DNA from 4 places in the Streptomyces sp. WM6372 genome. Region 4 is predicted to be linked to each of the others. Evidence: riboswitches for the same ligand, from Rfam matches in the RefSeq annotation. Region 4 holds a riboswitch; each other region holds the start of a gene.

Region 1 (7,016 bases), on a different contig from region 4:
GGCGACGGCCCGCAGGTGGGGGCGGTGCTCCTCGAAGCGCCGGGCCAGGGTGTCCTGCTCGCTCACCTGTCACGTCCTCCCGTCGTGATCGTCACATGCACACGAAGACGCTAACCGGATGCCGCATCGCCGGAGCGGTGTTTCACGTGAAACATCGTCCGCCCCTCCCCGGGGTCCACATCATGGACAACTACGCTCGGAACATGAACGCAGAAGCCGCCGACGTGCTCGCCGCCGTGAAAGACGCCGACCGGAAGCACGTTTTCCATTCCTGGTCGGCGCAGGAGCTCATCGACCCGCTCGCCGTGGCCGGGGCCGAGGGCTCGTACTTCTGGGACTACCAGGGCAACCGCTTCCTCGACTTCTCCAGTGCCCTCGTCTACACGAACATCGGCTACCAGCACCCCAAGGTGACCGCGGCCATCCAGGAGCAGGCGGCCAAGCTCTGCACCGTCGCCCCCGGCTTCGCCGTCGACGTCCGCTCGGAGGCGGCCCGGCTGATCGCCGAGCGCACGCCCGGCGACCTCGACAAGATCTTCTTCACCAACGCGGGCGCCGAGGCCGTCGAGAACGCCGTACGGATGGCGCGCTTGCACACCGGCCGGCCCAAGGTGCTGTCCGCGTACCGCTCGTACCACGGGGCCACCTCCACCGCGATCAACCTGACCGGTGACGCGCGCCGCTTCGGCAACGACAGCGCGACCGCCGGCGTCGTGCACTTCTGGGGGCCGTTCACCTACCGCTCGCCGTTCTACGCGACCACCGAGGCCGAGGAGTGCGAGCGCGCGCTGCGCCACCTCGAGGACACGATCGTCTTCGAGGGCCCGCAGTCCATCGCCGCGATCATCCTGGAGACCGTCGGTGGCGCTCCGGGCGTGCTCGTCCACCCGGACGGCTACCTCGCCGGGGTCCGCGAGCTCTGCGACCGCTTCGGCATCGTCTTCATCCTCGACGAGATCATGGTCGGCTTCGGCCGCACCGGAAAGTGGTTCGCCTCGGAGCACTGGGACGTCACCCCCGACCTGATCTGCTTCGCCAAGGGCGTGACCAGCGGATACGTCCCGCTCGGCGGAGTCGCCATCTCGGCCGCCATCGCCGAGACCTTCGCGCGCCGTCCCTACCCGGGAGGGCTGACCTACTCCGGGCACGTGCTGGCCTGCGGAGCCGCCGTGGCGACGATCAACGTCATGGAGGAGGAGGGCATCGTCGAGCAGTCCGCCCGTACCGGCGCGGAGCTGCTGGGGCCGGGTCTGCGCGCCCTCGCCGAGAAGCACCCGTCGGTCGGGGAGGTCCGCGGCCTGGGCACCTTCTGGGCCCTGGAGCTCGTACGGGACCGGCAGACGCGCGAGCCGCTCGTCCCGTACAACGCGGCCGGGGCGGACAACGCGCCGATGGCCGAGTTCGGGGCCGCCTGCAAGAAGGGCGGGCTGTGGCCGCTGACCGCCGGCAACCGCATCCACGTCGCCCCGCCCTGCAACATCGGCCCGCAGGACGTGGCCAAGGGCCTGCGGATCCTCGACGAGGCCCTGTCCGTGGCGGACGCGCACATGTCCTGACCTGCACGGATATACGGTCACCCAATCCGTGGGTGCCTGTCTTGGACGTTCCGCGCCATTCCGAACACCACGTGAACGTGCTGGAATCCGAGAGAGCACCTACGGACCGGGATGCACGTCAGTCCCGGGGCGGTCCTCCGTGACCGAACGGCGGGGAGCGGGCCGACCGCTGGACGCCGGGCGTACGGGATCCAGTCAGTCGGACTCCGTGTACCCGAAGGAATACAGCCATGAGCAAGCACGTCCTCGCGCAGAACCAGTACGGCAAGGCCGAGAACCGCATCGTCAAGGTCACCCGCAAGGGATCCGACGGGTCATGGCACGAGATCCGCGACCTCAACGTCTCGGTCGCGCTCCGCGGCGAGTTCCGCGACGTCCACCTGACCGGCGACAACGCCAACTGCCTGCCGACCGACACCACCAAGAACACGGTGTACGCCTTCGGCAAGGAGCACGGCATCGCCTCGCCCGAGGCCTTCGGCGTCCTGCTCGCCAAGCACTTCGTCTCCTCCCAGTCGCCGATCCGCGAGGCGCAGATCCGGATCGAGGAGTACGCCTGGGAGCGGATCCCGGTCCCGACGCGCAAGGAGCAGCACTCCTTCGTCCGCAAGGGCCAGGAGGTGCGCACGGCGCAGATCACGTACAGCGAGACGACCGGCCTCCAGGTCATCTCGGGTCTGAAGGACCTGACCGTGATGAACTCGACGAACTCCGAGTTCCACGGCTACATCAAGGACGAGTACACGACGCTGAAAGAGGCGTACGACCGCATCCTGGCGACCAAGGTCACCGCGCGCTGGGCGCACTCGGCGCTCGCCGCCGACGACGCCGCGTTCGACTGGGACCGGTCGTACAAGAAGGTCCGCAAGAACATGCTGGAGGCCTTCGCCGAGACCTACTCGTACTCGCTCCAGCAGACCCTGAACCAGATGGCCGAGCGGGTGCTCGACAACTGCCCGCGGGTCAACGAGGTACGCCTCAACCTCCCCAACAAGCACCACTTCCTCGTCGACCTGGAGCCCTTCGGCCTCAAGAACGACAACGAGGTCTACTTCGCGGCGGACCGGATGTACGGCCTGATCGAGGGCACCATCCACCGCGACGGCGTGCAGCCGGTGATCGCGACGAGCGACTGGATCGTCGCGTAGCGGCTACTCGTCGAGTGGCCGGCCGAGTTGGAGGTTCCACCGGCCGAGCCGCCCGGTGAGGTGGGTCACCGTGTCCGGCCGTACGTCGAGGCGCCAGAACGCTGCGGCCGGCAGCTCCAGCGCGTGCACCACGCCCGCCCGTACGACGGCCTGGTCGACCACGGCGCGATGCGTGCCGGGGTCCAGGCCGGCGAGTGCGGCGCCCACGCGGGCGATCAGCGCGGTGACGGATTCCCCGCCGGGCGGCGCGTAGCCGGGGTCGGTCAGCCATCGCTGTACGGCGGCCGGATCCTCGGCGGAGACCTCGTCCAGGGTCCGGCCCGCCCATGCCCCCGTGTCCGGGCCGCGCAGGCCCTCGTAACCCGGGCAGGGGACGCCGTGGCCGAAACGTATCTGCCGTGCGGCGGCGTCGAACGGGCGTGTCACGAACTGAACTCGTACCACGGCACTCTTCATAAGGGGAGCGTAAACGCGGTACCGTCTCGGACGACAACCTAAAAAAGACGACGGTATGACGGAAGTACCGGTGAAAATCCGGCACGGTCGCGCCACTGTGAATCCTCCCGGAGGGGGAGGGAAAGTCAGACCCGCCATGTCGTCGCGAGCACCACTGACCGGGACGCGTGTTCCCTCTGGAGGTACTGCCATGGCTCACTCCGCCGTGCCCACGACGGCCCCCGCCGTCGCCCCGATTTCGCTCTCCGCGCTCGCCCCCTGGGCCGTGTTCGTCGGCGTCCTGATGCTGGTCCTGCTCTACCTCGTCGGTGCCGAGCAGGGCGCCACCGCGCTCTTCGAAGGCGACACCGTCCACGAGTGGATGCACGACGGTCGCCACCTCCTCGGCTTCCCCTGCCACTGATCTCCACCTCAGCAAGGGAAGAACCGAACCATGAACCCCATTTCCCCCCGCGTCCTGCTGGTCCGGGGCATGCTGGCCGGTCTGCTCGCAGGCGTGGCCGCCTTCCTCGTCGCGTACGTCCTGGGTGAGTCCAAGGTCGACGCGGCCATCGCCATCGAGGAAGCGGGCCACGCCGCCCACGACCACGGCGAGGAGGCCGCCCCGGTCAGCCGGGCCCTCCAGGCCACGGCCGGCCTCGGCACCGGCACGCTGCTGTACGGGATCGCGCTCGGCGGCATCGCCGCGCTCATCTTCTGCTACGCCCTGGGCCGCATCGGCCGCTTCGGCCCGCGGGTCACGGCCCTGCTGGTCTCGGGCGGCCTGTTCGTCGCCCTCAACCTCGTGCCGTTCCTCAAGTACCCCTCCAACCCGCCGGCCGTCGGAGACCCCGACACCGTCGTCCGGAGGACCACCCTCTACGTCTTGATGATCGCGCTGAGCGTGCTGCTGTCGGCGGCCGCGCTCATCCTGGGCCGGCGCCTGGCGCCCAAGCTCGGGAACTGGAACGCGTCGATCGTGGCCTCGGTCGCCTTCGTCGCGGCGGTCGCCGTCGCCTACGCGTCCCTGCCCGGCATCAACGAGGTCCCGGCGGACTTCCCGGCCGCCCTGATCTGGCAGTTCCGCCTCGCCACCCTGGCCATCCAGGCCGTGATGTGGACGACCTTCGGTCTGGCCTTCGGCGTCCTCGCCGAACGCTCCCTCACCCCGGCCGCCGCCCCGCGGCAGGAGGCGCAGCCCGCGAGCTGACGCCGAACCCGGCAATCCACGGCCCTGACCGCCCCGGCGGCCGGGGCCGCGGTGTTTTCTCCGGTCCACTCGTTCGGTCGTATCTCGCGCAATCCACGGAATGGCGGTGGCTTACCCGTCGCCAGCTGGGAAGACGTCCGCGACGGGACGGCGACACGCCTGTGACGCGGCGTCACTCTCCGGCGTTGTAAGCGGTACTGACGGGCAAGGAGAGGGTCCACTGCTCTCAGGAGTCCCGGCCGCCGGAGCCGGGGACCGGATCGGGAGGGAAGTCCATGGCCCGCGCCAAGTGGGTGGTCGGCGTGCTGACAGTGGCTCTGCTGGGAGCCGGCGTCGGCATGCTGCGGAGCACCGAGGGTGCCCGGCCCGCGGCGGCCACCGCCGCCGACGCGCTGCCCTCCCGCGCGCTGGGTCTGTCCGGCCACCGCCGGCTCGTCGAGCAGCTGGAGCATGCCGGGCAGCACGCACCGGGCAAGGGGGCCCGGCCCGCGCGCGCCGCCGCCATCACGCCGCTGCGGGTCTCGCGGCCACTGCGGCTGCGCATCCCGAGCCTGGGCATCGACCTGCCGCTGGGCGGGGACGCCGAGGAGGCCGCCTGGGACCACGACAGCCCGGCCCCGGGCTCGGCCGGCACCGCCGTGGTCACCGCCGCCGATCTGCGGCTCGCCGAGCTGCGGCGGGGGCTGACCATCGAGATCGTGCGCGCGGACCGCCGTACCGCCGTGTTCACCGTCGACCGGGTCTCGCCCGCCGGGGTCCGCGGTCGCGGGCAGCGGCCCGGGCGCGCCCAACTCCGGCTGATCAGCGGTGAGACCACCGTTGTGGCCCGGCTGACCGGCCAGCGCCGGACCGGTTGAGGCGGCCGCCGCCGCTCCCTCCCGTCAGCCGAGGGGGGTGTCTTCGTCCCCCGGTCGGGGGCTTCTCCGGCCCGATCGGGGAGTGGTCCGGCGTGTCGGGGCAGACCCCTCGCATGAGCGGGACGCGGTACGCGCGCACGGCACTGGCCAGGGCCCTTTCGACGGCCTGTGTCGTGCTGCTGTGCCTGTTCGCGTCCGGTCCCGCCGTCACGACGGCCGCAGCGGCGGCCGCCTCGGTCGAACGCACCGCCTCCGGCGCGCCGGGCGAGCCGGGTGCCCCCGCCGAGGGGGAGTCCGATCCGGCCGCGGATCCCGAAGTACGCGTCGCCGTACGGCTCGTCGTGCGCGGGCTGCCGGGAGTGCGCCGGCTGCCGCGTCCGGTGTTTCACGTGAAACACGCCGGTCAAGCCGTACGCGCCGAGGCCTACGGGACGGACGGCCCGATGCTGTCCGCGTGGACGGAGCGGAGTGTGGTCCTGCGCTGCTGAGCGGGCCGAGCAGCAGCGCACACCCCCACACACCCCCCGAACACCGTGAGGTTCCGGCATGCCCATCGACCCGTACGCCGCCCTGAACGCCATGCTCCGCGCCGAGGTCACCCGCTACACCCCGACGGCGCCCAAGCCGCCGATCCGTGGAACCGATGGCGAGGACAGCCCTGCGGCAGCCACGGCGACCGCCCCGGTCAACGGCTCCGAGGCCCCGTCCGAGGGCTGAGCCGCCCGGCACGGGCAGGCGCCGGTCCCGTGCGGGACCGGCGCCGGTCGCGCTCCGGGCCGTCTGTCGCGCTGCCGGCTCAGGGCTCGCGCGTGTAGTAGCGGTAGAACGCCGCCAGCCCGATGCCGATGCCGGTGATGAAGCCGACCCAGCACGAGCGGAGGATGGAGTGGTCGGCCAGGCTGTACAGATAGCCCACCGCGATCCCGCCGAACGCGCCGTACGCCGCGGCGTGCAACTCCCTCATCAGCCGCGGGCCGACGCGGGCAAGGGTGAACATGATGCCGGCGAAGACGGCGCCGCACAGGATGCCGTAGAACACGTTTCCCGTGTCGACCCCGCCCGTGTCGCGCCTCATGAAGGCCGCCCAGACGCCGTAGACCAGTCCGAGGAGCAGCGCGCGCGTCAGCTGGCCCTTGATCATGTCGTCCGTACCGGTCGCCTGCCAGTGCCGCCTCGGGGCGGTGGGTGCCGCATGTGCCATGACAGGGCTCCTCTCTCCCATCATCCAGGGCACACCCGCCACTCCCGACCGGCAAGTGGATCAGTGGATCAGCACCCGGCACCCGTCCGCCACCCACCCGCAGCAACACCGCTCGCGCCGCTCGCCGCCGCGGCTTTCCCTGGTGACGTGCGCACCTTCCTCTCGGCGGTACTCATCGTGCTGGTGGCCCTCCTCGTACCCGCCGGCGCCGTCGCGTACTGGGCGGACCACGAGCTGGGCGACGCCGACCGGTACACAGCGGCGATGTCCCCGCTGGCCGATGACCCGGCCGTCCAGAACGTCGTCGTCAGCCAGGCGGGCCGCGCCCTCGCCGGGCAGATCGACGCCGGGCCCTTCCAGGGCGGGGTCGACGCCCTGCTCGGCGAGGCCCTGCGCTCCTTCACCGGCACCCCGGCCTACCGCACCGCCTGGGACGCGGCCAACCGCGCCGCGCACGCCGCTTTCCTCAAGGCGCTCACCACCGGTGACGGCGACGCCGTCTCCATCGATCTCGCGCCCGTGATCGCGCAGGTCAAGGGTGACCTCGTCGCCGACGGCGTGCCGTTCGCCGACCGGATCCCGGTGACGCACGTATCGGTGAAGGTCATG
Region 2 (7,016 bases), on a different contig from region 4:
TCGCCCGGCTGGAGGAGGGTCCGGACCCCCTCACCGCCCCCAACTTCGGCTCCGGCAGCGCCTATGCGCACGCCTGCGAGCCCTGCGGCCGGGCGGCGTTCCTCTGGCAGTGCTGAGGGGGGCCGCCCGGCCGGCCGGTCAGGCCTCCGGGTAGCGGCGCGGGGTCCACGTCACGCGGGAGCCGTCCGGGCGGTCCGTGACCTGGGTCTGCGAGGAACCGATCAGCAGGATCGTGCGCATGTCCACCTCGGACGGCTCCAGTTCGCCGAGCGGGAGGACGCGGACCGACTGCTCGGGGCCGCCGACGTCCCGCGCGACGACCACCGGCGTCTGCTCCGAACGCAGCTCCAGCAGAAGCTCCTTGGCCTGGGCCACCTGCCAGGTCCGGCTGCGCGAGCCCGGGTTGTACAGGGCGAGCACCAGGTCCGCCGCGGCGGCGGCGCGCAGCCGCTCCGCGATGACCTCCCAGGGCTTGAGCCGGTCCGACAGGGAGATGGTGGCGTAGTCGTGGCCGAGCGGGGCTCCGGCCGCGGCGGCCGCCGCGTTGGCGGCGGTCACCCCCGGCAGGACCCGTACGGGCACGTCCTTGTACTCCGGCTGCCCGGCGACCTCCAGCACGGCGGTGGCCATGGCGAACACGCCGGGGTCGCCGCCGGAGACCACGGCCACGCGCTTGCCGCGGCGGGCGAGGTCGAGCGCGAACTCGGCGCGCTCCGACTCGACCTTGTTGTCGGAGCCGTGCCGCACCTGGCCCGGCTTCACGGGGACCCGGTCCAGGTACGTGGTGTACCCGACGAGCACCTCGGCGTCGGCCAGCGCCCGCCGCGTCTCGGGGGTGAGCCAGAGCGGTCCGGCCGGGCCGGTGCCGACGACCACGACCCCGCCGGGGCCGGACGGCACGCTGCCCGGGTTGCCGACGCGGCTGGGCACCACGGCGACGGCGAAGTACGGGACGCTGTCGGGGTCGGTGTCGGCGAGGACGCCGGTCCGCTCCCCCGCCATGGTGGCGCGCTCCACGTACCGGGCCTCCGCCAGCCGGCCGCTGCCCTCCATGGCCCGGCGTACGGCGGGGAAAGTACGGCCGAGCTTCATCACGACCGCCGAGTCGGTGGCGGCGAGGCGGGCGGTGAGCTCCTCCTCCGGCAGGGTGCCGGGCAGGATCGTCAGCACCTCCTCGCCCTCGACGAGCGGGGTGCCCAGGCGGGCCGCGGCGGCGCTCACCGAGGTCACACCGGGGATCACCTCGGCCTCGTACCGGTCGGCGAGCCGCTTGTGCATGTGCATGTACGAGCCGTAGAAGAGCGGGTCCCCCTCGGCGAGCACGGCGACGGTCCGGCCGGCGTCGAGGTGCGCGGCCAGCCGGGCGGCGGACTCCTCGTAGAACTCCTCCATCGCCCCCTGGTAGCCGCCGGGGTGGTCGGTGGTCTCGGTGGTGACCGGATAGACCAGCGGCTCCTCGATGTGGTCGGCGCGCAGGTGTTTCGCGGCGATCGAGCGGGCGATCGAGCGGCCGTGGCGGGCGCTGTGGTACGCGACGACCTGCGCCTCGGCGATCACCTCGACGGCCCGCAGTGTCATCAGGGAGGGGTCGCCGGGACCGAGCCCGACGCCGTACAGCTTCCCGGAGGTCGTTCCCGTGCTCATTCTTCCTCGCTCGCGATCGCGTTGACGGCGGCGGCCGCGATGGCGCTGCCGCCGCGCCGGCCGCGCACGATCAGGTGGTCGAGCCCGGAGCCGTGGGCGGCGAGCGCGTCCTTGGACTCGGCGGCGCCGATGAAGCCGACCGGGACGCCGATGACGGCGGCGGGGCGCGGGGCGCCCTCCTCGATCATCTCCAGCAGCCGGAACAGCGCGGTGGGCGCGTTGCCGACGGCGATCACGGAGCCCTCCAGCAGGCCGCGGTCGCGCCAGACTTCGAGGGCCGCGGCGCTGCGCGTGGTGCCCATCTCGGCGGCGAGGGCCGGCACGGCGGGGTCGGAGAGGGTGCAGATCACCTCGTTGCCGGCGGGCAGCCGCTTGCGGGTGACGCCGCTGGCGACCATCTGCACGTCGCAGAGGATCGGCGCGCCCGCGTTCAGTGCGGCCCGCGCGCGGAGCACGACGTCCGGGGTGTAGCCGAGGTCCTGGGGCAGGTCGGTCATTCCGCAGGCGTGGATCATGCGCACCGCGACCTGGGCGACGGAGGCGGGCAGCCCGGAGAGGTCCGCCTCGGCGCGGATCGTGGCAAAGGACTGGCGGTAGATCGCCGCGCCGTCCTTCTCGTACTCGAACACTGTGTACTCGCTCATTTCTTCGCTGCGTCGTGGGAGGTGGTGCGGCGTACGGCCGCGAGGGCCGCGGGAAGTTCGGAGGCCGGGACACCGCGGCGCGGGGCTCGGCCGGGCGCGCAGAGGTCGTACCCGTCGGCGGTGGCGACCACGTCCGCCCAGGCGGTGCCGCGGGGGTGCCCGCACCGGCGTTCGCAGCCGGACCAGTGCACGGGCAGCGGGCGGGTCGCCTCCACGGGCGCGTGCGTCTGGTCCTGGGCCTGGTCCTGGTCCTGGGCCTGGACTTGCGCCTGCCCCTGCTGCGCTACGACGGCACGCGCGTCGGCGCGTACGTCCGCCAGGGATTTCGCGCAACCGGGCTGCCCCGTGCAGGCGGTGACGGACCGCCAGGGATCGTCGGCGCCGGTCACCAGCCCGGCCCCGGCGAGCCCGGCGAGCGCGCCGCCGGCGGCGTGGGCGGGCAGGCCGGGGACGACGATCCCGCGCCAGGGGGTCAGGCGGAGCCGGCCCGTGAGCCCGGCCAGCCGGCGCCACTGCGCGGTGGTCAGGCGCCCCAGCGGCGCGAACACGCTCAGCGCCGCGGCGCCGTCGGGGCCGTCGACCACGCCGGGTTCGGGTGCCGGTCCGCGCAGGGCGGCCGGCCCCCGTACGACGGAGGCGGAGATGCCGGCGGCGGCCAGCCGAGCACCCAACTCATCGGAACGCAGCGCCTGTTCGGCGGGCAGCTCGGCGACCCGCCAGGCCCGGGTGCCGGCCCGGCGGACGGCGTCGAGGAAGTACGAGGCCGCGACGAGCGCGGCCCGCGGCGCATCGGCGGCGGCCACGAGCAGGGCGTCCGCCGCGCCGGCGGTCCACAGCAGGGCCCGGCCCCCGTCCCGGAGGGCCGCCAGGTTCACATCGGCGGCGAGCGAGGTCACGTCCCCGCGGCCGTCGTCGAGGGCGAACAGGAAGCGTCCGGACAGTCCGGCCGCCGGCGCGCTCGCGCACAGCAGCCGGTCCAGCTCCGCGACCCAGGGCGCCACGTCGGGCAGGCCGCGCCGGTCCAGGCCGGTCAGCGGCGAGGCGACGATGTTGCGGACCCGCTCGTGGGTGGGCGCGGGCAGCAGCCCGGCGCGCACGAGCACGGCCTGCAGCTCGCCGCCGCAGCTCGCACCGAGTCCGCGCAGCTGCGCGTTGCCGCGCGAGGTGAGGTCGATGTGCCCGTCGCCGAGCCGGTCCGCCGCATCGGCCAGCAGCAGGGCCGCGTCCGCGTCGAGCATCCCGCCGGGTATCCGGATCCGGGCCAGGTGCCCGTCGTCCGCCGCGTGCAGCCGCAGCGCACCGGGGCAGGCGTCACCGCGGTCACGTATGACCGGTTCGTCCCGCGATGCGGCGGAAGGGGGCTGGGGCGGCATGGCGGCGAGCATACCCACGATTCCCCGACCCCGAGCTGTGTCCGTCACCACCCGCCCCCTGCGCCCCACTCTCCGCCCGACCTGCCCGGATCCGCTCCCCGCGCCCGGGCCACCCCCACTCCCGGCCAGGGAGAACGCCACCTAAGATGACCACCGGCGGAGCCACGTGGCCCGCTGGGAGGAAGCCCGGTGCGAATCCGGCGCGGTCCCGCCACTGTGAACCCCGCGGAGCGATCCGCCGGGTGAGTCAGGAACTCCCGCTGTCCACACTGCCCGGGGCGCGGAAACCCCGAGGAAGGCATGCCGCCGCATGATCCTGCTGCTGTCGACGTCCGACACCGATCTGCTCAGCGCCCGCGCCGCCGCGGACGGCCCCGTGCCGTACCGGTTCGCGAACCCCTCCCGCCTTCCCCTCGACGACCTCCCCGCCCTGCTCGACGGCGTCGACCTGGTCGTCGTACGCCTCCTCGGCGGCCTGCGCGCCTGGCAGGAAGGCCTCGACCTGCTCCTGGCGCCGACCCAGACCCGCCCGGTGGTCGTCCTCACCGGCGAACAGGCCCCGGACGCCCAGCTGATGGAGGCCTCGACGGTCCCGATCGGCATCGCGGCCGAGGCGCACGGCTACCTCGCCCACGGCGGCCCCGCCAACCTGGACCAGCTGGCCCGGTTCCTCTCCGACACCGTGCTGCTCACCGGCCACGGCTTCGAGCCGCCCGCCGCGGCGCCCACCTGGGGCCCCCTGGAGCGCACCCCGGTGCGCCCGTACGGGCCGCGCATCGCGGTGCTCTACTACCGCGCCCACCAGATGAGCGGCAACACCGCCTTCGTGCACGCCCTGTGCGACGCGATCGTGGAGACCGGCGGCACCCCCGTACCCCTGTACGTGTCCTCCCTGCGCGCCCCCGAGCCGGAGCTGATCGCCGAGCTGGAGTCGGCGGACGCGATCGTCACCACGGTGCTCGCGGCCGGCGGCACCAAGCCCGCGACGGCCTCGGCCGGCGGCGACGACGAGTCCTGGGACGCGGGCGCGCTCGCCGGCCTCGGCGTCCCGGTTCTGCAGGCCCTGTGCCTGACCGGCTCGCGCAGCGCCTGGGAGGAGAACGACGAGGGCCTGTCCCCGCTCGACGCCGCCACGCAGGTCGCCGTACCCGAGTTCGACGGCCGCCTGATCACCGTCCCGTTCTCCTTCAAGGAGTTCGACGAGGACGGGCTGCCGGCGTACGTGGCCGACCCCGAGCGCGCCGCCCGCGTCGCCGGCATCGCCGTGCGGCACGCCCGGCTGCGGCACATCGCGCGCCGCGACAAGAAGGTCGCGCTCGTCCTTTCCGCGTACCCGACCAAGCACTCCCGCATCGGCAACGCGGTCGGCCTCGACACCCCGGCCAGCGCCGTGGAACTGCTGCGCACCCTCATCGCGGGCGGCTACGACTTCGGCCCCGTCGAGGACATCCCGGGCCTCGTCTCGGGCGACGGCGACGAGCTGATCCGCGCCCTGATCGAGGCCGGCGGCCACGACCAGGACTGGCTGACCGAGGAGCAGCTGGCCCGCAACCCGGTCCGGATCCCGGCCGCCGACTACAAGCGGTGGTTCGCCGAGCTCCCCGCCGAGCTGCGCGGCAGCGTGGAGCAGCACTGGGGTGAGGCCCCGGGCAACATGTTCGTGGACCGCTCGGCCAACCCGGAGGGCGACATCGTCCTCGCGGCCCTGCGCCGCGGGAACCTGCTCATCCTGATCCAGCCCCCGCGCGGCTTCGGCGAGAACCCGATCGCGATCTACCACGACCCGGACCTGCCGCCCTCGCACCACTACCTGGCCGCGTACCGCTGGATCCAGGCGCGCGCGGAGGACGGCGGCTTCGGCGCCGACGCGATGATCCACCTGGGCAAGCACGGCAACCTGGAGTGGCTGCCGGGCAAGAACGCCGGGCTGTCCGCGGCCTGCGCGCCGGACGCCGCGCTCGGCGACCTGCCGCTGATCTACCCGTTCCTGGTCAACGACCCGGGCGAGGGCACCCAGGCCAAGCGCCGCGTGCACGCCACCCTGGTCGACCACCTGGTGCCGCCGATGGCGCGCGCGGAGTCGTACGGCGACATCGCGCGCCTGGAGCAGCACCTCGACGAATACGCGCAGATCTCCGCGATGGACCCGGCGAAGCTGCCGGCCATCCGCGCCCAGATCTGGACGCTGATCCAGGCCGCGAAGCTCGACCACGACCTGGGTCTGGCGGAGCGCCCGGACGACGACGGCTTCGACGACTTCCTGCTGCACGTCGACGGCTGGCTGTGCGAGGTCAAGGACGCCCAGATCCGCGACGGCCTGCACGTCCTGGGCGGCGCGCCGACCGGCGAGGCCCGGGTCAACCTGGTCCTCGCGATCCTGCGCGCCCGCCAGATCTGGGGCGGTACGACGGCCCTGCCCGGCCTGCGCGAGGCGCTCGGCCTGGACGAGTCCGCGGCCACCCGGACGACCGCCGACGAGGCGGAGGAGGCGGCCCGCGCGCTGGTCCAGGCGATGGAGGACGCGAACTGGGCTCCGGAGGCGGTGGCTTCGGTCGCCGCCGGGCATTCGGCGGACGTGGCGGCCGTACTGGACTTCGCCGCGCGCGAGGTCGTCCCGCGGCTGGCCGGCACGACGGACGAGATCGCCCACGTGGTCTCGGCCCTGGACGGCCGCTTCGTCCCGGCGGGCCCCTCGGGCTCCCCCCTGCGGGGCCTGGTGAACGTCCTCCCCACGGGCCGGAACTTCTACTCCGTGGACCCGAAGGCCGTCCCCTCCCGCCTCGCGTGGGAGACGGGCCAGGCCCTGGCCGACTCCCTCCTCACCCGCTACCGCACGGACAACGGCGAGTGGCCGGCCTCCGTGGGCCTGTCCCTGTGGGGCACGAGCGCGATGCGCACCTCCGGCGACGACGTCGCCGAGGCCCTCGCCCTGCTCGGCGTCCGCCCGGTCTGGGACGAGGCCTCGCGCCGCGTCACGGGGCTCGAAGCGATCCCCCTCGCAGAACTCGGGCGCCCCCGCATCGACGTCACCCTCCGCATCTCGGGCTTCTTCCGGGACGCGTTCCCGCACGTCATCGGCCTGCTCGACGACGCGGTCCGGCTGGCGGCGGGCCTGGACGAGCCCGCGGACCAGAACTACATCCGGGCCCACGCGGAAGCCGACCTGGCCGTCCACGGTGACGAGCGCCGTGCGACGACCCGTATCTTCGGCTCGCGCCCGGGCACGTACGGCGCCGGCATCCTCCAGCTGATCGACTCCCGCGACTGGCGTACGGACGCCGACCTCGCGGAGGTCTACACGGTCTGGGGCGGCTACGCGTACGGCCGCGGCCTGGAGGGCCGGGCGGCGCGCGAG
Region 3 (7,016 bases), on a different contig from region 4:
GACCGCCACCGTGGCCATCTCCGTCTTCGATCTCTTCTCCATCGGCATCGGCCCCTCCTCCTCCCACACGGTCGGCCCGATGCGGGCCGCCCGCATGTTCGTGACCCGGCTGAAGAAGGACGGCGTACTCGCCCAGACGGCGGCGGTCCGGGCCGAGCTGTACGGATCCCTCGGCGCGACCGGCCACGGCCACGGCACGCCCAAGGCGGTGCTGCTGGGCCTGGAGGGCCACTCCCCCCGCTCGGTGAACGTGGAGAGCGCCGACGACGAGGTGGAGCGCATCCGCAAGACCGGCCGCCTGCGCCTGCTCGGCACCGAGATAGGGAGCGCGCACGAGATCGCCTTCGACGAGCCGAGCCAGCTGATCCTGCACCGCCGCCGGTCCCTGCCGTACCACGCGAACGGCATGACGCTCTTCGCGTACGACGCCGCGGGCGCCCCGCTGCTGGAGAAGACGTACTACTCGGTCGGCGGCGGCTTCGTGGTGGACGAGGACGCGGTCGGCGAGGACCGGATCAAGCTCGACGACACGGTGCTGAAGTACCCCTTCCGCAGCGGCGACGAGATGCTGCGCATGGCCCGGGAGAGCGGCCTGTCGATCTCCGCGATGATGCTGGAGAACGAGAAGGCCTGGCGCACCGAGGAGGAGATCCGCGAGGGCCTGCTGGAGATCTGGCGGGTCATGCAGGCGTGCGTCGCGCGCGGCATGTCGCGCGAGGGCATCCTGCCGGGCGGGCTGAAGGTCCGGCGCCGGGCCGCGAACACCGCCCGCAAGCTCCGCTCCGAGGGTGACCCGCAGGCGCTCTCGATGGAGTGGATCACCCTCTACGCGATGGCCGTGAACGAGGAGAACGCGGCCGGCGGCCGGGTGGTCACCGCTCCGACGAACGGCGCCGCGGGCATCATTCCGGCGGTCCTGCACTACTACGTGAACTTCGTGCCCGGCGCCGACGAGGAGGGCGTGGTCCGCTTCCTGCTGGCAGCGGGTGCGATCGGCCTGCTCTTCAAGGAGAACGCCTCGATCTCCGGCGCCGAGGTCGGCTGCCAGGGCGAGGTCGGCTCGGCCTGCTCGATGGCGGCGGGCGCCCTCGCCGAGGTCCTGGGCTGCACCCCAGAGCAGGTGGAGAACGCGGCCGAGATCGGCATGGAGCACAACCTGGGCCTGACCTGCGACCCGGTCGGCGGCCTCGTCCAGATCCCGTGCATCGAGCGCAACGGCATGGCGGCGGTCAAGGCCGTCACCGCGGCCAAGATGGCCATGCGCGGCGACGGCAGCCACAAGGTCTCCCTCGACAAGGTCATCAAGACCATGAAGGAGACCGGCGCCGACATGAAGGTCAAGTACAAGGAGACCGCCCGCGGCGGCCTGGCCGTCAACGTCATCGAATGCTGATGCCTTGATCCGGCACGCATGACGGAGGAGGGGCCCGGCGCGGTGCGCGCCGGGCCCCTCCGGCGTTCCACAACACGGTGAAATCGCAGGCCAATTGAGGTTTGCGGGGAGTTGATCACGCTTGAGGGCGAACCCTCCGCTGCGGGCTGGTTTCTCGATGATCACATGCGCCATGGTGATCACGTGACGTCGCGGCCACACCCCCGGCGGTCGGCCAACCGCCTTGGACCGCAGCCTTTTTGTGCACTGGAGGACCTCATCATGGCAAGCAACCGCAGCATCCGCGTCCTGGCGGCCGTCGCAGCGCTCCCCTTCGCCGTCGCGCTCTTCGCCGGCACGGCCCAGGCCGACAACGGAGCCGGTGCGGGCGTCTCGTCCGACGCCGCCGTCGCCGAGATCCTCGGCAGCGGGGTCGCCGGCGGCAACCTCGGCAACTCCTCCACCACCCAGCAGGTCGCCACGGGCTCCGGGGCGTCCAACCAGAGCAACGGCGCCCAGGCCAACGGCGCCGGCTTCACCGCCATCGGGCAGTCCAACGGCTCGTTCGTGTTCAACCCCGTCCCGTAACGGACCGGTGACGCGGCGGCCCGCCTTCCCCCCGGAGGGCGGGCCCCTTCGCGTTCCCGTCCCCGTTCCTGTGAGAAGACGGGCCCAGCGGCCCCCGGGGTCGGGACCTTCGGCCCGCCGGGGCGGCCGGGGGGTGGGCTAGCTTGCCCGGGAGGGCCCGCAAGCCGCCCGGCCGGGACACGACAGAGAGGCGCAGCGCATGGACGGCATCGAGTACCGCGTCCTCCCGCTCCGGCTGGAGGCCTCGCCCGAGCCCGTGCCGGTGTGCGGGGCCTTCACGTACCGCCGCGACCGGCCCTACGAGCTGGCGCTCGACTTCCGGGGGGCCGGGATGCACCTGGCGCGCTGGGTGTTCTCCCGGGACCTGCTGCTCGACGGGGAGATCTGCGCGACGGGCGAGGGGGACGTCCAGGTGTGGCCGCGGTGGCGGGGCGGGGAGCCTCGGGTCTTCCTCGCCTTCAGCAACGGCGCGCAGAGCTGCGTGGTGTCCGCCCGGGCGAAGGACGTACGGGCGCTGTGCCGGCGGCTGGTCGGGCTGGTGCCGCGGGGCGAGGAGCGGCGGCACTACGACCTCGACGCCGAGCTCAGCACCCTCCTCCCCCGGTAGCGGAGGATTCAGGGCTGTTTCTTTTGGTTTGCTCCGGTTTGGGTGCAACCATGAGCCCGCCGGGAGTGTCCTCAGCAGTGACACCGGTCCCCGCCTCCGAAGAATCAGGGGGACGTCATGAATCACCTCCACCGCCGGCAGCTCGTGGCACTCGCCACAGGTGCGCTGCTCACCGCCGGGATCACCCTCGCCGCGCCGGCCTCGGCCGCCGTCCGGCCCACGCCGCTCGTCGTGAACGCCCGCTGGGGCGGACACTGCACGTACGACCGCATCGTCATCGACCTGCGGGGATACGTTCCCCGGGCCACCGTCACCCGCGTCCCCCGGCTGGTCCACGACGGGTCCGGCGCACCCGTCCCGCTGACGGGGAAGTACTTCCTGGAGATCCGGCTGCATCCCGCCGCGGCGCACGACCGCACGGGCGCCGGCACGTACCGCGGGCCGAAGCTGGTCAGGATCCACCTGCCGCAACTGAAGGGCCTCGCCCTGACCGGCGACTTCGAGGGGTACGTGACCTTCGGCGCCGCCTTCGGCGCCAAACCCTCCGTCAGCTCCTTCACGCTGCACGGGCCCGAGCGGTTCGTACTGGACGTCGCGCACCGCAACGTCTGCCGCTAGGTCGTGGCCGCCGCTCGGGCCGGAGCCTCGTACGGGCCCGGGCGGCGCCGCCGCCGGACCGCACCCGTTCGGAACCGTTCGGGCCGGGTTGGTGCCGGTCCGTCCGTCCGACTAAGGTCATCTGGCCTTGGTGTTCGGGAAACCGGTGGAGAACCGGTGCGGCCCTCGCCACTGTGAACGGGAAGTCCGGCTCCATCCCGCGGGAGGCCACTGGGCGGCGCGGGAAGTTCCGCACCGCCCGGGAAGGCGGAGCCAGGGCATCAGCACCCGTGAGCCAGGAGACCGGCCGGGGCGCGTTGTCCATCCACGAGGTGCTGGAGAGGTCTCCCCACTCATGCATATAGCCGAGGGGTTCCTGCCCCCTTTGCACGCGGTCGCCTGGGGCGCCGCGTCCGCTCCGTTCGTCGTCCACGGTGTCCGCGCCCTCACCCGCGAGGTGAAGGCGAACCCGGAGAGCACGCTGCTGCTCGGGGCGTCCGGAGCGTTCACTTTCGTCCTTTCCGCCCTGAAGATCCCTTCGGTGACGGGCAGTTGCTCGCACCCCACCGGAACCGGACTCGGGGCGATCCTGTTCCGGCCGCCGATCATGGCGGTGCTCGGCACGATCACCCTGCTCTTCCAGGCGCTGCTGCTGGCGCACGGCGGGCTGACCACCCTCGGCGCGAACGTCTTCTCGATGGCGATCGCCGGGCCCTGGGCGGGCTACGGGGTGTACCTGCTGCTGAAGCGCTTCGACGTCCCGCTGATGGTGACCGTCTTCTTCGGCGCCTTCTTCGCCGACCTGGTCACCTACTGCGTGACCTCCGTGCAGCTGGCGCTGGCCTTCCCTGACCCGGGGAGCGGGTTCCCGGGCGCCCTCGCGAAGTTCGGGGGCATCTTCGCGGTGACCCAGATCCCGCTCGCGGTGAGCGAGGGGCTGCTGACGGTGCTCGTGATGCGGCTGCTGATGCAGTCGAGCAAGTCGGACCTGGTCCGGCTGGGCGTCGCGAAGCTGAGCGGTCGCAGCGAGCGGAAGGCGGCGGTCTGATGGGCATGAGCCGGAACACGAAGATCAACGGCCTGCTGCTGCTCCTGGTGGCGGCACTGGCGGTACTGCCGATCGCACTGGGGATGGGCGAGGGCAAGGAGGAGCCGTTCACGGGCGCGGACGCGCAGGCGGAGACGGCGATCACCGAGCTGAAACCGGACTACGAGCCCTGGTTCTCGCCGCTGTACGAACCCCCCTCCGGGGAGGTGGAGTCGGCGCTGTTCGCCCTCCAGGCGGCACTGGGCGCGGGCGTTCTCGCGTACTACTTCGGCGTCCGCAAGGGCCGCCGCCAGGCCGCTGCCGCTGCCGCCGCTGCCACTGGTGCCACTGCCGCGGGCGCCGCGAGTGCCGCTGGTGCCACTGGTGCCGCCGGTGCCGCCGCCGGCCCCACCGCGGAGTCGTAGGCGGTGCTGCCGATCGACGTGGCGGCGCACGGCAGTCGGTGGCGCCGCCGCCATCCGCTGGAAAAAGCCCTGCTGGGGTTCGGTCTGACGGTCACCGCCGTGTGCCTGCCGCCCTGGCCCGGCGGGCCCCTGGTCGCCGCCGCCACGCTGGCCGTGCTCCTCGGCCCGGCGGGCGTGGCCGGGCGTCAGCTGTGGCGGGCGTTCCGGATCCCGCTGGGCTTCTGCTTCACCGGCGCGCTGCCGCTGCTCGTCGCCGTCGGCGGCCCGGCCGGGTTCGTCTCACTCGCGCCCGACGGCCCCCGGCACGCCGCGGAGCTGCTGCTGCGGACCTCGGCGGCCTCCCTCGGGGTGCTGCTGTTCGCCTTCACGACGCCCGTCTCGGACGTCCTGCCCCGGCTGGTCCGGGCCGGGGTCCCGGCGCCGGTGGTGGACGTGGCCCTGGTCATGTACCGCATCGGTTTCCTGCTGCTGGACTCGATGGCCCAGGTACGGCGCGCCCAGGCGGCCCGTCTGGGCCAGTCCGGGCGGGCGGCGGTGTGGCGTTCGCTGGCCGGGCTCGCCGCGACCTCCTTCGTACGGGCCTTCGACCGCGCGGCGCGGCTCCAGGAGGGGCTGGCCGGCCGCGGCTACGACGGCTCGCTGCGGGTCCTCGTACCGGAGGCGGCCCTGTCGTGGCGGTTCCTGGCGGCGTCGGGGGCCCTCCTGGCGGCACTGATCACCCTGACCCTCACCCTGAAGGGGCTTTACCCGTGAACCCGTTGGACCGGTTGAACCCGTTGGTCGAACTGGCCGGCGCCGGCTACGCGTACGAGGACGGCCCGATGGTCCTCGCCGACGTCGACTTCTCCATCGCGCGGGGCCGGGCGCTGGTCCTGCTGGGCCGCAACGGCAGCGGGAAGACCACGCTGATGCGGCTGCTGAGCGGGGGCCTGCGGCCCGGCTCGGGGTCGCTGCGCCTCGACGGCGCGGCGGTCTCGTACGACCGGGCGGGGCTGACCCGCCTGCGCACGGCGGTGCAGCTCGTGGTCCAGGACCCGGACGACCAGCTGTTCGCGGCCTCGGTGGAGCAGGACGTGTCGTTCGGCCCGATGAACCTGGGGCTGCCGGCGGACGAGGTCCGCGCCCGGGTGGACTCGGCGCTCGCCGCGCTGGACATCACGACGCTGCGGGACCGCCCGACGCACCTTCTCTCGTACGGCCAGCGCAAGCGCGCGGCGATCGCGGGGGCGGTGGCGATGGCCCCGCGGGTGCTGATCCTGGACGAGCCGACGGCGGGCCTGGACCCCGACGGACAGGAGCGCCTGCTGGACGTCCTCGCGGGGCTGCGCGCGGCCGGCACCACGGTGGTGATGGCCACGCACGACGTGGACCTGGCGGTCCGCTGGGCCGACGACGCGGCGGTCCTGACCCCGTCGGGCATCCGCACGGGCCCGGCGGAGACCCTCCTGTCGGATCCGCGGCTCCTGGCCGCGGCGGGACTGCGCCAGGCCTGGTCCCCGGCGGTGGCGTCCTTCCTCCGCGCCCGCGCCCTCCTGGCCCCGCAGGCCCCGGGCCCGAAGACCCCGGAAGCCCTGTCCGCCTGGCAGTAGGGGTCTCCATGCCTCGGTTCTCCATGCCCCGGGTCTCCATCCCTAGGATGGCGGCATGTCGCTGCCGCACGCCATCCTCACCGCCCTGATGGAGAAGCCCTCGTCGGGGCTGGAGCTGACGCGGCGGTTCGACAAGTCGATCGGGTACTTCTGGTCCGCGACGCACCAGCAGATCTACCGCGAGCTCGGCCGGCTGGAGGAGGCGGGGCTGATCCGGGCGCTGCCCAGCGAGGTGCCCGTACGGGGGCAGAAGAAGCAGTACGAGGTCCTGGACGCCGGCAGCGCGGAGCTGGCGCGGTGGGTCGGCGAGATGCAGGACCCGAAGGCCATCCGGGATCCGCTGCTGCTGCGCATCCGGGCGGCCGCCGTGGTGGGGCCGAACGGGCTGGCCGCGGAGCTGCGGCGCCACCTGGAGCTGCACCGGAGGCAGCTGGCGGTCTACGAGGCCATCGAGGAGAAGGACTTCCCGCCGGGGCGGGACTCCGACGAGGACCGGCTGCGGCGGCTCGTCCTGCACGGCGGCACCGGCCTGGAGACGTTCTGGCTGCGCTGGCTGGAGGAGGCCCTGGCCGAGGTCGAGGACATGGGCTGACCGGCGCAGAGCCCCCGCCCGCCCGACAGGAGGGCGGTGCGGGGGCTCTGCGCAAGGGCTGGCTGGCTCTTACTTGTTCAGGGCGGCCCAGAACTCGTCGAAGCTCATGCGGCCGTCGCCGTTCGCGTCCTTGGCGGCGATCACGGCGTCCGCGACGGCGCCGGTGACGAACGCGTCGCCCATCGCCTTCATGGCCGCGCTGTACTCGTCCGCCGTGAC
Region 4 (7,016 bases):
GCCCGATGCCCAGGAGACGAACTTCCAGGCGTCGTCCTGGTGTTTGCCGGCCTTCTGCAGTCCCCAGGCCCAGGTGTAGAGCCAGCCGGAGCTCTTGGTCCGCTCGACGGGGGCGGGCGCGTAGCCGACCTTGCCCGCCACGGGGGAGGCCTTGTCCTCCAGGGGGCCGGCGGCGGAGGTGGCGTCGTACCACATGGCGACCTTGCCCTGCTCCATTTCATTGAGGCATTCGGTGAACCCGGCCTGCGGGGCGCCGGCTTCGCCGTGGTCGCGGACCAGGTCGACGTAGAACTTCACGGCCTTGGTGAACTCGGGGCTGTCGAGCCGCGCCGTCCAGTCCTTCTCGAACCAGGTGCCGCCCATGGTGTTCACGACGGTGGTCAGTGGGGCCATCACCTCGCCCCAGCCCGGCAGGCCGCGCAGGCAGATCCCCTTCATTCCGGGCCTGGCCCCGTCGGCCTTCGCCGCCAGCTCGGCGACCTCGGCCCAGGTGGGGTTCGCCGGCATGGTGAGGTTCTTCTCGGCGAAGACGTCCTTGCGGTACATGAGGAACGAGGACTCGCCGTAGAACGGCTCCGCGTAGATCTCGCCGGAGGCGGTGAGAGACTCCTGGATCGGGGGCAGGACGTCGCCCTGGTCGAAGGCGGGATCGGCCTTGGCGCGGGCGGTGAGGGGGGAGAGCCAGCCGTTCTTCGCGTAGAGGGGCGTCTCGTAGTTGCTGATCGTGGCGACGTCGTACTGGCCGGCCTGGCTGGCGAAGTCCTGGCTGATCTTGTCCCGTACGTCGTTCTCGGGCAGCGCGGTGAAGTGGACCGTGATCCCGGTGGCCTTGGTGAAGTGGTCGGCGGTGAGCTTCTGGAGGTCCACCATCTGGGGGTTGTTGACCATCAGCACGTTGATGGAGCGGCCCCCGGAGCCGCCGGCGGCTCCGCCGGCGCCGGAGCACGCGGCGAGCACGGCCATGCCGAGTCCGACGGCTGCCGCTCGGGAGGCCCGGGAGGCCCTGCTGGTTCCTCGGGTCGTCATGGTGGTCCCCTCTCGGTGGTGGTTTCGGGCATGCCGCAGACACGCGTGGCGTGCGGCGTGCGGAGTGCCGAGTGCGTTGGTGCGGCCGGGCGGTCGGGCGGCCGGGCGGACGGGCGGATCAGACGCGGATGACCTGCGGGCCCAGCAGCGAGTACCGGTGGGCCTCGGCGACCGGGAGCCCGGTGTCGGTGATGATCGTCTCGAAGTCGGACACTTCGGCGAAGCGGCAGAAGCTGCTGGCACCGAACTTGCCGTGGTGCCCGATGAAGATCCGTCTGCGGGAGACCTCCAGTGCCTTCGCCTTGACGTCGGCCACCACCGGATCGGGGGTGGTGAGGCCGCAGTCCCGGGAGATGCCGTTCGATCCCAGGTAGGCCAGGTCGATGACGAAGCCCGAGAGCATCGCACAGGCCCACGAGCCCACGCTGGCCAGCGTCCGGGCGCGGACCCGGCCGCCCAGCAGCAGGGTGGTGTGCGGAGAGTCGGCCACCGCCGCGGCCGTCGACAGCGAGGCGGTGACCACGGTGAGCGGTCGGTCGGTGGGCAGCAGGGTGGCCAGCAGCTGCGGGGTGTACCCCTCGTCGATGAAGACGGTTTCCGCCCCGCCGAGCAGTCCGGCGCCCTGCGCGGCGATCCGGCGCTTGTTCTCGACGTGGCGCGTCACGCGCTGCGCCAGGTTGGTCTCGAAGCCGGCGCTCTCGACCGGGTACGCGCCCCCGTGGGTCCGGCGGACCAGCCCCCGGCGCTCCAGTTCGCTCAGGTCCCGGCGGATCGTCTCCGGCGCCACCCCGAGGTCCGCCGCGACGCCGGCGACCTCCAGTCGCCCCTGCTGCCGGGCCAGGGTGAGCAGCCGCTGGTGGCGTTCCTCTGATCGCATCGGACGTACCTGCCCTTCCCCAGCCCGTTCGGGCACCGGCGGCCCGAACGGGCCCGCCAAAGATTTATACCGCCGGGCGTGAGCCGCGCACCGGCCCGTTCAGGGCATGTGATGGCCCGGATGCGCCCGTTCCGGAAGGGGCGGAACAGCACGTCGGAGACGTCCGCTTGGTCATTCCGGGCGCTGGAGGCGCCCGTTCGGCGCATTCGGGTGCCGGATCTGATGCGGGCCCGGCCCCGCGTCGAGGGCGGCGTCCGCGCAGGTCGCGCTCGTACGAGCAGTCGGGAATCGATCGGCCCGATCTCCCCACCACTGCCGGATCGTTGGCCTACCCTTCCCCCGTGGACCAGCTGATCGCCGAAGACCCGACCCGTATCGGCCCGTACCGACTCATCGCCCGGCTGGGCGCCGGCGGGATGGGTCTGGTCTATCTGGGCCGCTCCGAGGTCGGCCGTACCGTCGCCGTGAAGGTGGTGCAGGCCGAGTACGCCGGCCACCCCGAGTTCCGCAGGCGCTTCGCCCGCGAAGTGGCCGCCGCGCGGCGGGTGGGCGGCAGTTGTACGGCGGCCGTGCTCGACGCCGATCCCGAGGCCGCGATCCCCTGGGTGGCGACCCAGTACATCCCCGGCCCCGACCTGCACGCCGTCGTCGCCGAGCACTTCGGGCCGCTGCCCGGGCACTCCGTCCACACCCTCGCCAACCGCCTCGCCCTCGCCCTCCAGGCCGTGCACGAGGCGGGCCTGATCCACCGCGACCTCAAGCCGTCCAACGTCCTCGTCACCGTCGACGGCCCCCGCGTCATCGACTTCGGGATCGCCCGGGCGATGGACAGCCTGGCCGAGGAGCACAGCCTGCACACCCGCACCGGCATGCTGATCGGTTCCCCCGGTTTCATGTCGCCGGAGCAGGTCCGCGGTCTCGAACTCACCCCCGCCAGCGACGTCTTCTGCCTGGGCGCCGTCCTCGTCTACGCCGCCACCGGGCGCCTCCTCTTCGGCGCCACGGAGACCGGCCTGAACGCCCACCTCTTCCGGGTCGCCGAGGAGGAGGCGGACCTGACCGGCGTACCGGAGACGCTGGTCGGCCTCGTACGGGAATGCCTGCACAAGGACCCGGCCCGGCGGCCGAGCCCCCGGGAAGTGGCCGAGCGTACGGCGGCGGATCAGGGGACGGATCAGGCGGCGGAGTGGCTGCCGGGCGCCGTACTGGCGCAGCTCGGCCGCCATGCCGCCGAGCTGCTCGACTACGCCCCGGTGATCCCCGCCCAGGCTCCGGCCCCCGAGCGGATGCCCGTCCCGCAGGACCAGCGGCGGGACCAGCCGCCGCCCCTGCCGCCCGCCTACGCCCCGACGCCTCCCGCGCCCTTCGATCCCGCGCGGGGATTCGGGCCGCCCCCGGGCGCGCCCCCGAGCGCCTGGCCGCTGATCCCGCCCCAGGCCTCCCCTTCCGGTCAGGAGCCCGCGCACCCCAAGCGCTGGTGGGGGCTGGCGGTGATCGCGCTGGTGCAGTTGCTGGTGTTCCTGCAAGCGGGGAACTTCAGCGTCGCCCTTCCGGGTGTGCGGGCCGACCTGGACGTGTCCGCCGATGGCATGCGGACGATGGTCGGCGCCTACGGCATCGCCTTCGGTGCGGTGCTGCTGTTCGGCGGGCACATCGCGGACGTCGTGGGACGCAAACAGACACTGATCGTCGGTCTGCTCGGCTGCGCGGCCGCCTCGGCGCTCGGCGGATCGGCCGGTGAGTCCGGCACGCTCGTCTGGGCCCGCGTCCTCCAGGGCGTCTTCGGCGGGCTGCTGACACCGGCCGCGCTGTCCCTGGTGGCCACGGGCTTCACCGACCCGAAGGAACGCGGCAGGGCCTTCGGGATCTACGCCGCGATCGCGGCCGGAGGCACGGCACTCGGGACGGCCGAGGGCGGATGGCTGGTCAACGCCCTGAGCTGGCGCGGCTCGCTGTACGTCGGGGTTCCCATCGCCGTGATCGCGCTGATCGGCACGCTCGCCCTGGTGCACGAGCGCCCGGGCCGCACCGCCGGCCACTTCGACGTACCGGGCGTGCTGCTCGGCTCCGGCGGGGTCACCGCCCTGATGTACGGACTCGGCGAGGCCCAGCCGCGCGGCTGGGCCACCCCCCTGGTCCTGGTCCTGCTCGTGGGGGGCGTCCTCCTGCTCGCCGGTTTCCTGTGGCGGCAGTCCGCGGCATCGAACCCGCTCCTCCCGGCGTACGTCTTCACGGACCCGAACCGCGCGGGCGGTCTCCTCGCCGTGCTCCTGGCCGGGGTCGGCACCTTCGCCCTGTACCCGGTCGTGGGCTACTACCTCCAGGTCGTCCTGGGCTACGACCCGGCCACGGCCGGAGAGGACTTCCTCCCCCTGGTCGCCGCGATCGTGGTCGGCTCCACCCAGGTCTCCGCCCGACTGCTGCCCCGCGTCGCGCCCCGCGTCCCGATCCTGGCGGGCCTGGCGCTCACGGCGGTCGGGCTGTTCCTGCTGACCGGCCTGAGGTTCGAGGGTTCGTACGCGACCGGGGTGCTGCCCGGCATGCTCCTCGTCGGCCTCGGTATCGGCGTGGCGTTCGTCCCGATCTTCGCCACCGTGACCGGCGCGGTCGCGGCGGAGCATTCCGGGAGAGCCGCGGCGGCCCTCTTCACGGCCCAGGCACTGGGCACGGCGATCGGCGCGGCAGTGTTCGACACCGTGCTTTCCGGCCGGGTGGGCCGCCTGGGCGCCGGGTCGGTGATGCCTCGGATGATCGAGAAGGAGCTGTTGCGCGCCCAGACCGCCAACTTGTGGTGGGCGGCCGGCAGCGTGGTGCTCGCGGGTCTGGTCGCCGGCCTGATGGTCCGGTCCCGGGGCCCCCGGGACGGCGCACGGCCTGCCTCCGCGGCAGGCGGCTGATCGGGCCCGCGTTCACCCGACGCGGTGGAGGTGGCCGGACTTCCGGTGGAGGGGGGTGGACTTACTAGGACGTCCAACTATATGTTCGTGACAGAGCCCGCGGTGCAGGGAAGCCGGTGTGAATCCGGCGCGGTCCCGCCACTGTGACCGGGGAGCGTGTTGTCCAGCAGGTCAGGCCACTGACGGGGAGATCCGTCGGGAAGGCCGGACGGCGCGCGCTGATCCGGGAGTCAGGATACCGGCCGTGGGGTGTTCCGTGTTGTCCACGAGGATGGAGAAGACACGCATGGCACCGGTACGTGACCACGGCCCTGGTGATCCGGCGGAGTTCGCGAAGTACGCGGCCATGACCGCGCGTTCGTAGCTCACCGAAGGCATCCGCACCCGCGCCTGCACCCGCTTGCCGCTCAGGCATGAGCTTGCGCAGGCGCATCCCCCTCCGCACCCGCATCCGCGCCGGCCCCCGCAACCCGCCCCGCGCCTGCTGCCTTCGCTGTCCCGCGGCCCGCCCGGCGGCGGCGCGCACCACGACCGGTGCCGCCCCGCCGGCCCGCCGCGCCCTCCTCGGATCCCACCTGACGAGAGCAGGCTTCCCATGGTCCGTGAACTCACCCACTTCATCGGCGGAAAGCACACCACCGGGACCTCAGGTCTCCACGCCGACGTGTACGACCCCAACACCGGAGCCGTCCAGGCCCGCGTTCCCCTGGCGGGCCGCGCCGACACCGAGGCGGCCATCGCCAACGCCGAGGAGGCACAGGCGGAATGGGGCCAGTGGAACCCGCAGCGGCGTGCCCGCGTCATGCTGCGCTTCCTCCAGCTCGTCGAAGGCGAACGCGAGGCACTGGCCCGGCTGTTGTCCGCCGAGCACGGCAAGACCGTCGCCGACGCCCACGGCGACCTCCAACGCGGGCTGGAGGTAGTCGAGTTCGCCGCCGGAATTCCGCACCTCCTCAAGGGCGAGTTCACCGACAACGCCGGCTCCGGCATCGACGTGCACTCGCTGCGCGGCCCGCTCGGGGTCGTCGCCGGGATCACCCCCTTCAACTTCCCCGCGATGATCCCGCTGTGGAAGGCCGCACCAGCCCTCGCCTGCGGAAACGCCTTCATCCTCAAGCCCTCCGAGCGGGACCCCTCCGTACCGCTGCGCCTCGCCGAGCTGTTCCTGGAGGCCGGGCTGCCGCCGGGCGTGCTCAACGTGGTCAACGGCGGCAAGGAGGCCGTCGACACCCTCCTGGAGGACCCGCGCGTCCAGGCCCTCGGCTTCGTGGGTTCCACCCCGATCGCCGCGCACATCTACGCCACCGCCGCCGCCCACGGCAAGCGCGCCCAGTGCTTCGGCGGCGCCAAGAACCACATGATCGTGATGCCGGACGCCGACCTCGACCAGGCCGCCGACGCCCTCATCGGCGCCGGCTACGGCTCGGCCGGCGAGCGCTGCATGGCGATCTCCGTCGCCGTCCCCGTGGGCGAGGAGACCGCGGACGCGCTGGTGGCCAAGCTGACGGAGCGCATCTCCGCCCTGCGCATCGGCACCTCCGACGACCCGGACGCCGACTTCGGCCCCCTCGTCAGCCGGGAAGCCCTCGACCGGGTCAACCGCCACGTCGGCATCGGCGCCACCGAGGGCGCCGAACTCCTCGTGGACGGACGAGGGTTCACCCTCCCCGGCCACGAGAACGGCTTCTTCGCCGGAGCCTCCCTCTTCGACCGGGTGACCCCGCAGATGCGGATCTACCGCGAGGAGATCTTCGGCCCGGTGCTGTGCGTCGTACGGGCCGCCGACTACGAGGAGGCCCTGCGCCTGCCCAGCGAGCATCCGTACGGAAACGGCGTGGCCATCTTCACCCGCGACGGCGACACCGCCCGCGACTTCACCCGCCGCGTCAACACCGGCATGGTCGGCGTCAACGTCCCCATCCCGGTCCCCGTCGCCTACCACACCTTCGGAGGCTGGAAGAAGTCCGGCTTCGGCGACCTGGGTCAGCACGGTCCGGACGCCATCCGCTTCTACACCCGCACCAAGACCGTCACCTCGCGCTGGCCCTCCGGGGCCAAGGAGGGCGCGAGCTTCACCATCCCGACGATGGGATGACGCCGTGACCACGACCCTGCTCACCAAGGACCAGCTCGCCCTGGCCGAGGTCACCCTCGACTTCGCCCAGGAGCAGCTCGCCCCGCACTCCCTCACCTGGGACCAGGACAAGCACTTCCCC

What was found. Region 4 has a riboswitch for cobalamin ahead of ADK52_RS33430 (CoA-acylating methylmalonate-semialdehyde dehydrogenase). Riboswitches for the same ligand answer to the same signal wherever they lie in the genome.
Region 1: another riboswitch for cobalamin. It lies ahead of ADK52_RS00180 (CbtB domain-containing protein); the one in region 4 lies ahead of ADK52_RS33430 (CoA-acylating methylmalonate-semialdehyde dehydrogenase).
Region 2: another riboswitch for cobalamin. It lies ahead of cobN (cobaltochelatase subunit CobN); the one in region 4 lies ahead of ADK52_RS33430 (CoA-acylating methylmalonate-semialdehyde dehydrogenase).
Region 3: another riboswitch for cobalamin. It lies ahead of ADK52_RS10615 (energy-coupling factor ABC transporter permease); the one in region 4 lies ahead of ADK52_RS33430 (CoA-acylating methylmalonate-semialdehyde dehydrogenase).

Annotation. Positions count from the first base shown of each region.
Region 1 is NZ_LGDB01000001.1:29,564-36,579, forward strand. Features, by position in the region: gene ADK52_RS00160 (sigma-70 family RNA polymerase sigma factor) at 1-66, opposite strand, end outside; gene ADK52_RS00165 (aspartate aminotransferase family protein) at 204-1,556, shown strand; gene pucL (factor-independent urate hydroxylase) at 1,787-2,704, shown strand; gene ADK52_RS00175 (histidine phosphatase family protein) at 2,708-3,160, opposite strand; cobalamin riboswitch at 3,160-3,314, shown strand; gene ADK52_RS00180 (CbtB domain-containing protein) at 3,351-3,563, shown strand; gene ADK52_RS00185 (CbtA family protein) at 3,594-4,349, shown strand; gene ADK52_RS00190 (class F sortase) at 4,625-5,206, shown strand; gene ADK52_RS00195 (hypothetical protein) at 5,320-5,694, shown strand; gene ADK52_RS42065 (hypothetical protein) at 5,753-5,923, shown strand; gene ADK52_RS00200 (hypothetical protein) at 6,003-6,407, opposite strand; gene ADK52_RS00205 (hypothetical protein) at 6,555-7,016, shown strand, end outside.
Region 2 is NZ_LGDB01000149.1:41,151-48,166, reverse strand. Features, by position in the region: gene ADK52_RS12755 (hypothetical protein) at 1-116, shown strand, start outside; gene ADK52_RS12750 (precorrin-2 C(20)-methyltransferase) at 139-1,644, opposite strand; gene ADK52_RS12745 (precorrin-8X methylmutase) at 1,641-2,288, opposite strand; gene ADK52_RS12740 (cobalamin biosynthesis protein CobG) at 2,285-3,661, opposite strand; cobalamin riboswitch at 3,801-3,939, shown strand; gene cobN (cobaltochelatase subunit CobN) at 3,972-7,016, shown strand, end outside.
Region 3 is NZ_LGDB01000115.1:201,079-208,094, reverse strand. Features, by position in the region: partial or broken gene ADK52_RS39785 (serine dehydratase beta chain) at 1-48, opposite strand, end outside; gene ADK52_RS10635 (L-serine ammonia-lyase) at 11-1,393, shown strand; gene ADK52_RS10630 (hypothetical protein) at 1,655-1,960, shown strand; gene ADK52_RS10625 (SsgA family sporulation/cell division regulator) at 2,160-2,567, shown strand; gene ADK52_RS10620 (AMIN-like domain-containing (lipo)protein) at 2,685-3,185, shown strand; cobalamin riboswitch at 3,297-3,491, shown strand; gene ADK52_RS10615 (energy-coupling factor ABC transporter permease) at 3,520-4,212, shown strand; gene ADK52_RS10610 (energy-coupling factor ABC transporter substrate-binding protein) at 4,218-4,616, shown strand; gene cbiQ (cobalt ECF transporter T component CbiQ) at 4,620-5,369, shown strand; gene ADK52_RS10600 (energy-coupling factor ABC transporter ATP-binding protein) at 5,375-6,205, shown strand; gene ADK52_RS10595 (PadR family transcriptional regulator) at 6,261-6,797, shown strand; gene ADK52_RS10590 (EF-hand domain-containing protein) at 6,867-7,016, opposite strand, start outside.
Region 4 is NZ_LGDB01000227.1:116,564-123,579, reverse strand. Features, by position in the region: gene ADK52_RS33445 (ABC transporter substrate-binding protein) at 1-1,026, opposite strand, end outside; gene ADK52_RS33440 (DeoR/GlpR family DNA-binding transcription regulator) at 1,145-1,903, opposite strand; gene ADK52_RS43180 (MDR family MFS transporter) at 2,245-4,800, shown strand; cobalamin riboswitch at 4,877-5,062, shown strand; gene ADK52_RS33430 (CoA-acylating methylmalonate-semialdehyde dehydrogenase) at 5,396-6,895, shown strand; gene ADK52_RS33425 (acyl-CoA dehydrogenase family protein) at 6,900-7,016, shown strand, end outside.